2 regions of the Paenarthrobacter sp. NPDC089714 genome follow, and region 1 is predicted to be linked to the other one. Evidence: riboswitches for the same ligand, from Rfam matches in the RefSeq annotation. Region 1 holds a riboswitch; the other holds the start of a gene.
What was found. Region 1 has a riboswitch for S-adenosylmethionine ahead of ACIPY3_RS18775 (LLM class flavin-dependent oxidoreductase). Riboswitches for the same ligand answer to the same signal wherever they lie in the genome.

Region 1 (3,838 bases):
GGCAGGCGCACCGGTGAGGAGCGAGCGGATGGTTCCGTCCGGCGTCGTCGGTTCCAGGAAGCCGAGCGAGGTGAGCCACGCGTCGTCGAAATAGGTGGAGAGGTAGTTCCTGCCCGAGTCGGGGATGACCGCAACGATGGTGTGGCTTTCATCCAAGGTGGCTGCAAGTTCCAGAGCCGCCGCCAAGGCTGTGCCTCCCGTGGCGCCAATGAGCAGCCCTTCCTCGAGTGCTGCACGGCGGGCGGTGAAGATGGCGTCGCGATCGCTGATGCTGAAGTACTTGTCCACCAAGGTGGTGTCGAACGCTTCAGGCCAGATGTCCTCCGCGGAGGCCGGGTGAAGGGGGTGACCGGCACCTTCGGTGTATTTGAGTGAGCCGTTGCCGCCACCGTAGCGGGAGTGCTCAGGGTCTGCCGCAATGACCTGGACCAGGCCGTCGCTGGCTTCCTTCAAGTAGCGGCCGGTGCCGCTGATGGTCCCTCCGGTTCCGACGCTCGCAACGAAATGCGTCACCGCACCCTCAGTGTCTTTCCATATTTCAGGTCCTGTGCCGGCAAAGTGCGCGTCGGGGTTGGCCGGGTTGTCGTACTGGAGTGCCAGCCAGGCACCCGGGGTTGAGGCTGCAAAGGCCGCCGCTCGGTTCGCCAGATGGTCCGGGTGTGAGCGCGGCACGAAGTCGGCCACCAGGTGCACTTCTGCCCCGAAAGCCCGGAGCAGCCGGACCTTTTCCGCTGCAGTGGCAGCGGGAGCGAAGATCACCGAACGGTAGCCCAGTTGTGCCGCCACCAGGCTCAGCCCGATCCCGGTATTACCGCTGGTTCCTTCAACCACCGTCCCGCCAGCCTTTAAGAGTCCGGCCTGTTCAGCTGCGCGGATCATGGACAGTGCAGCGCGGTCCTTGACGCTGCCACCAATGTTCTGGAACTCCAGCTTCGCGTAAATGCGTGGCCGGACGCCCGCGCCGAGCTTCTTCAAACGGAGCAGGGGAGTGCCACCGATGGCATCGAGGACTGATTCGTAGACGGTCATGCCGCCCACGCTAGGAGGCAGGAAAACCGCGCGCCAAAAAGCGTTGAGCAACACGTCAGGCGTCGCTACATGCGGCTCAACGCGACGCAACGCATCGTCACGCGGGGTACAGGCCGGAGTGGAAAATGACGAATTTGGCAGTCCGTTGACGCGGTGTTTCCCGCGTTGACGCCCCGCGTCAGGGCGTTTGTACATTCCTTGGAGGTGCTCCTAGATTCAGTTCCAGGTCAAGAGTCAGCGCGCCAAGGACCGGCTCGCGCTGCGGCAACCCTCAGGCATTAGGTGGCGGGGTGCTCCGGAAACAGACCTGGCCGCGTTTGCGGCAAGTGAATGTCGACCGGCCGCGCGGCGGCCTCTGAAAAGAGAGAACATGCCTACAAATTCTGTACCCGAATTCCGTTCACGCGTTGTTGGGCTGGAGCTCGACGGCGATGGAGCCCACCCGGCTGCGTGGCGAAAGGCGCTCCACGATCCGCAGGCGCTGTTGGGGGGCTTACGGATCCGTGAGACTGTCCAGGCCGCCGATATCGCGGGATTTCACCTTGCCACGTTCAAGGACACCCGGGCCGTGGATGCCGGCAGCACAGGAATCCCAACGCGTATCGACGCCATTCAGCGCGCCGCGTTCGCAGCGCCCCTCACGGGCTCCCTGGGCCTGGTTCCGGAAGCAGGAACGCTCTTCACTGAGCCATTCCACGTCGCAACCCAGCTCGCCAGCCTGGACTACTCCTCCCAGGGCAGGGCCGGTTGGTTGGTGAACGCCGCGAACCTGCTGGAGGAAGCCCGCTCCGTGGGCCGCACGCCGCTGGCAGAGAACGAGGTCGCGGCCGAGGCAGCCGATGTGGTCCAAGCCAGCCGCAGGCTCTGGGATTCCTGGGAAGATGACGCCGTGCTCCGGGACGTGTCCACGGGCCGCTACCTCGACCGGGACAAGATCCACTACGCCGACTTCGAAGGAGCGCGTTTCTCCGTGAAGGGACCGTCCATCATCCCCCGCCCCTTGCAGGGACAGTTGGTGGTATTTGCCCCCGCAGGTCTCATTCCGGCCGTCGAGGCAGACGTTGCCTTGGTATCCGCAGCGTCCGTTGAGGCCCTTCCGACGGCGGCCCACGCGGCAGCGGCGGCTGGTGCCCAGCGGACGCTCGTGGAGTTGGACGTCATCCTGGATGCCCGTGGACAGACGGCCGCCGAGCGCCTGGCCGAATTGGACTCCCACGAGGAATGGCAGGGCGGAGCCCGCTACGCCGGAAGCGCCGAAGGCCTGGTGGAAGTGCTCACCACACTGTTCGCAGCGGCAGACGGCGTTCGCCTCAAGCCTGCTGTCCTGGACATCGATCTTCCCGAACTGGCCTACAAGGTGCTCCCCGCGCTGCACAAGACCGGGTTGGTGACGCCACCCAAACCGGGCGCGACGCTGCGGGAAACGTTCCATCTTCCCCGCCCGGCCAACCGCTACGCCGCGGCCTGACCGACGCCCACGCATCACAGAAACCACAAGAGAGCTCACCCATGACCAAGCACCACCGCATCGCAGGCAACGGGCAGATCCAGTTCGGCGTCTTCTTCCAGGGCGTCAACCACACCACGGTCTGGAAGGACGCAGCCAGCGGCTCGCAGACCGATTTCGAATCCTTCCGCCGCGTGGCCCAGACCGCTGAACGCGGCCTGTTCACCGCGTTCTTCCTGGGCGAGGGCCTCCGCCTCCGCGAGCACCTCGGCAAGATCCACGACCTTGACGTCGCAGGGCGCCCGGACGCCCAGACCGCCCTCGCTGCCCTGGCAGCTGTCACCACCAACATCGGCCTGGTGGCTACCCAGAACACCACCTACAACGATCCCGCGGACCTCGCCCACCGGCTGGCCAGCCTGGACCTCCTGTCCGACGGCCGCGCCGCGTGGAACATCGTCACCACGGACAACGCATGGACCGGCGCCAACTTCCGGCGCGGCGGGTTCCTCAAGCACGAGGACCGCTATAACCGGGCCGAAGAGTTCGTCCAGACGGCCAAAGCGATCTGGGATTCCTGGGCCGACGGCGCAATCGCCGGGTCCCGGAACGACGCCCGCTGGCTCCGCGAAGGCAGCATCACTCCCGTGCACCGCAAGGATGCAAGCTTCGACGTCGAGATCACCGGCCGCCTCCCGCGCTCCACCCAGCACCACCCGGTGCTGTTCCAGGCCGGCGACTCACCCGATGGCCGGGACTTCGCCGTGCGGAACGCCGACGTGATCTTCTCGGCGCACCCCGAACTGGAGGACGCGAAGAAATTCCGCGAAGACATCGTCGCCCGTACCCTCAAAGCAGGCCGCCCGGCCGATGACGTGAAGATCTTCCCCGGACAGGAATTCATCCTCGGAGCCACGTCCGCCGAGGCGGAAGAGAAGCACCAATGGGTCCGCTCCCAACAGGTGGGTCCGGAAACGGCCATCGCCTACCTGGAACAGTTCTGGGGCCGCACCCTGGCCGGGTACGACCCCGACGGGCCCCTCCCGGACATCGACCCGGTGGTTGACGTCACCAACCCCACCCGCGGCAACGCCTTCCACGGCAAGAGCGCCAAGGAGCTCGCTGCCCAGTGGCGTGAGGAAGCCAAGGACAAGGGCTTGTCCATCCGGCAGTTCGTCGCCGCCAGGTCCCGCCTCAATGGCCGTGGCCTGGTGGGATCCTACGACGACGTCGCGGACAAGCTTGCCGAATACGCCCACACCGGGGCGGTGGACGGCTTCAACATCACCCCGTGGATCGTTCCGTCCGGTCTGGACGAGATCGTCAATGAACTTGTTCCCAGGCTGCAGGACCGCGGCGTGT
Region 2 (3,838 bases), on a different contig from region 1:
CTACGAATTTACAGCAAGGCAGGGCTGGCCGGGTTACGGCAAAGTGCGGTCAGTCCACGGTGCAGGGAGCAGCGCCTGCGGTACCGGGCGTGTTGGGGGCCCATTCGGGATAGCTGCGGTGGTCGTTCGCCGGAACCCAGCGGCCCTCGTCCACCACGTAGTCCCAGCCCAGCCCGGTGCCCTTCAGTTCCTGGATTCCCTTGAGCAGCCGGGCGGCGTCCTCCAGCCGGGAACCCACGCCGAAGCTGGCGCGCAGGGAACCGGACGGCAGGCCCAGGCGCTTGAGGAGCGGGTGTGCGCAGAACCGGCCATCGCGAAGGCCCACTCCGTGTTCCGCGGACAGGTAGGCGGCTACCAGACCGGCGTCGAATCCCTCCACCGAGAAGTTGACCACACCGATGGTGTCCGTGGAATCACTGAAGATCTGGTGGACGGTTACCCCGTCGATGGCCTGCAGGCCCTCCACAAGGTAGGAGCGGATGGCGGCCTCGTGGTCGTGCCAGGCCTGCTGGTCAAGGCCGGCCAGGACCTGCGTGGCGCGGGCCAGGGTGGCGGCGCCAAGGACGTTGGGGGATCCGCCTTCATGGCGGGCCGGACCTGTCGCCCAGCTGACGGAGTCGAGGCGGGCTTCACGGACTGCGCCACCGCCGGCAAGGTGCGGCGTTCCGGCGTCGAGCCAATCGGGGCGGCCTACCACTACGCCGGCACCGAAGGGTGCATACAGCTTGTGGCCGGAGAAGACCACGTAGTCGACGTCCGCTTCGGCGATGTTGATCCGGCGGTGCGGGGCGAGCTGGGCAGCGTCCACCACGATGCGGGCACCGAATTCGTGGGCAAGGGAGGCCAGTTCCGCGATGGGCAGGATTTCACCTGTCACGTTGGAGGCGCCGGTGACCGCGAGCAGGGAGACTCCGCCTTGGGCCAGTTCGTGGCGCAGGTTGGCGAGGGTCGCAGCAAGCGTGGAAGCGGCTACGACGCTGCGGTGCGGTACGCCCTGCCACGGCAGCAGGTTGGCGTGGTGTTCGATGTCCAGGTACAGGACTTCGCCGGTTGGCGTACCGTCGATCTGCGGAAGGCAGCCGGCCAGCAGGTTGAGGGAGTCGGTGGTGTTACGGGTGAAGATGACGGAGTCATCGGGGCGCCCGCCCACGAAGTCGCGCACGATCTCGCGGGAGTTTTCATAGACGGACGTGCTGATTTGGGACGCGAATCCGGCTCCGCGGTGCACGCTCGCGTAGTACGGCAGGACCTCGTTCAGGTACGCGGACACGATGGTCAGCGCCGGCGCGGAAGCTCCATAGTCGAGGTTGGCGTAGCGGACGTGGCCGCCCTGGATCAGGGGCGCCTGCAGTTCGGCGCCAGTCACGGCGGCAAGGGGCCTGGCGGCCGCGGCTTCCTGCGTGGCAGTGGGAAGGACGGTGGATTCGAACGTAACAGTGCTCATGGGACCTCACTCAAGAGGGACCCCCTTGCGGGGGGATCCGCGCTTGCCGTATCCGTTCCGGACCGGCCTGGTCGTCACCCGGGGCACCCCACCGCGAATGGAGGGTTGCCGGCCAGCAAACCGGGGTTTAGCGCTGGCACTCGTGACCTGTAGTAGACATTAAGGCACCCCGCATGCCGGACACAAAGCCGTCCACTTTGTTAAGCGCATTGTTACGCAGGATGCGGAAAGGGCGGATTTGGCGAATAAAGTGCGGCGGACACCTCCCAGGGGAGGTGTCCGCCGTCGAAAATTCAGAGGAGATCGTCGATTCCCGGATTGAGGCGTTTCAGGACCTCGGAGTGCAGGATCGAGTTGGTTGCCAGTGCGTTGCCGCCGAAGGGGCCATCCTCACCTTCAAGGGAAGTGAACCGGCCGCCCGCCTCCGTGACGATCGGCACGAGGGCCGCCATGTCATAGAGGTTCAATTCGGGCTCGCAGGCGATGTCAACGGCGCCTTCTGCCACCAGGCAGTAGGACCAGAAGTCCCCGTAGGCGCGCGTACGCCAAATGTCCTCGGTGAGGCCGAGGAACTCGTCAAGGTTCCCGCGCTCCTTCCAGCCGGAAAGGCTCGAGTAGGACATGGACGCATCCGCGAGCGTGGAAACGTTGGAAACCTTCAGCCGGGTGGCCGAGGCCAACGAGCGGCCCATGTAGGCGCCCATGCTTTTGGCCGCCCACCAGCGCTTGCCCAAGGCTGGTGCGCTGACCACGCCCACCACGGGTTCGCCTTCGTCGATCAGGGCGATGAGGGTTGCCCACACGGGGACGCCCCTGACGAAATTCTTGGTGCCGTCGATGGGGTCGATGACCCAGCGCCGTGAACCGTGGCCGCTGCTTCCGAATTCCTCACCGAGGACGGCATCGCGGGGGCGTGAACGCGACAACTGTCCGCGGATGGCTTCCTCAGCGGCCTTGTCCGCATCCGTGACCGGCGTCAGGTCGGGTTTGGTTTCGATCTGCAGGTCCAAAGCCTTGAACCGGTCCATGGTCTGGGCGTCCACGGAATCGGCCAGGACGTGGGCCAATCGCAAGTCATCGTTGTAGCTGGAAACGGGTTGGGTCATGCCACCAAACTATCGTGAATCCTCCACGCCCCGGGGGAGGTGAGGCTCCGACCCTCAGTTGACGGTGCCCAATTCCTTGGTTTCCTTGGCCTCCAGGCGGGGGTCGGCACCGAGCAGGCGCCTGAGCGAAGCCAGCCGGGCCACGCCGGAAGGACCGGCGTTGCCTTGGTTGACCCACTCATCCAGCCCGCAGTTCACTGCACTCGCGTCATGTTTGCAGCCACGGTCGCAGGCTTCCGTGCCGGGCTCCAGATCGGGGAAGGAATGCAGGATGCGGTCGGCATCAACGTGGGCAAGGCCGAACGAACGGATGCCCGGGGTGTCGATGATCCAACTGCCGGAAGGAGCGTCCGCCAGTTTGAGGGCCAGGGCGGAGGAGGAGGTGTGGCGTCCGCGCCCGGTGACGGCATTGACCCCACCGGTCGCCCGTTCGGCTCCTGTGAGGGCATTGACCATGGTGGATTTGCCCACGCCGGAGTGTCCCAGCATGACGGTTACCTTGCCGTCGAGGTGGGAACGCAGGCGGGAGACGGCGTCGCTGTCCAAACGGGCGGAGAGCCCGTCGTCTGAACGTGCATCGATGCCGGAGGCCTGCGAATCCGCCGTGCGGCTGATGATGACCGGAAAGTCGAGGCTGAGGTAATTGGCCAGCAGTTCGGCAGGATCCTTGACATCCGCCTTGGTGACGAGGAGCAGCGGCTCGATGCCGGCGTCGTAGGCTGCTACCAGTGCGCGGTCGATGAAGCCGGTGCGAGGCTCCGGGTTCGCTGCAGCCACAACCACCACCAATTGGTCCGCGTTGGCCACCACGACGCGCTCGATGGGATCGGTGTCGTCCGCGCTGCGGCGCAGGAGCGTCCGGCGTTCCTCGACGCGGACCAGCCGCGCGAGCGTGTCCGGGCCACCGGAAACATCACCCACGAGTGCCACGAAATCACCCGGGACCACCGGGTTCCGGCGCAGTTCGCGGGCACGTGCGGCAATGACCACCCGCTCATTGTCGGTGTCCTCACCAACCACTGCGGTATATCGGCCGCGGTCCACCGTGATGATCCTGCCGATCACGGCGTCGTCATGGCTGGGCCGATCCTTGGTGCGGGGGCGGGAACCCTTCTTGTTGGGCCGGATCCGTACGTCCGATTCGTCCCAGGAGCGTGCGTCGCGGCCCATGGTCAGCTCGTGGCCCCGCCCGATGAAGCCTCAGCCGGGGTCCGGCCGAGCATCGCTGCCCACATCTGCGGAAACTCCGGCATGGTCTTCGACGTTGTTGCGATGTCCTCCACTTGAA

Region 2: it holds a riboswitch for S-adenosylmethionine, as region 1 does, so the genes downstream of both, ACIPY3_RS03430 (aminotransferase class V-fold PLP-dependent enzyme) here and ACIPY3_RS18775 (LLM class flavin-dependent oxidoreductase) in region 1, are expected to answer to the same signal.

What each region holds. Positions count from the first base shown of each region.
Region 1 is NZ_JBIVGX010000013.1:60,519-64,356, forward strand. It holds gene ACIPY3_RS18770 (PLP-dependent cysteine synthase family protein) at 1-1,029, opposite strand, end outside; SAM riboswitch class IV at 1,255-1,364, shown strand; gene ACIPY3_RS18775 (LLM class flavin-dependent oxidoreductase) at 1,400-2,497, shown strand; gene ACIPY3_RS18780 (NtaA/DmoA family FMN-dependent monooxygenase) at 2,539-3,838, shown strand, end outside.
Region 2 is NZ_JBIVGX010000001.1:704,002-707,839, forward strand. It holds gene ACIPY3_RS03430 (aminotransferase class V-fold PLP-dependent enzyme) at 50-1,444, opposite strand; SAM riboswitch class IV at 1,479-1,592, opposite strand; gene hisN (histidinol-phosphatase) at 1,738-2,550, opposite strand; gene ACIPY3_RS03440 (ribosome small subunit-dependent GTPase A) at 2,605-3,720, opposite strand; gene aroA (3-phosphoshikimate 1-carboxyvinyltransferase) at 3,723-3,838, opposite strand, start outside.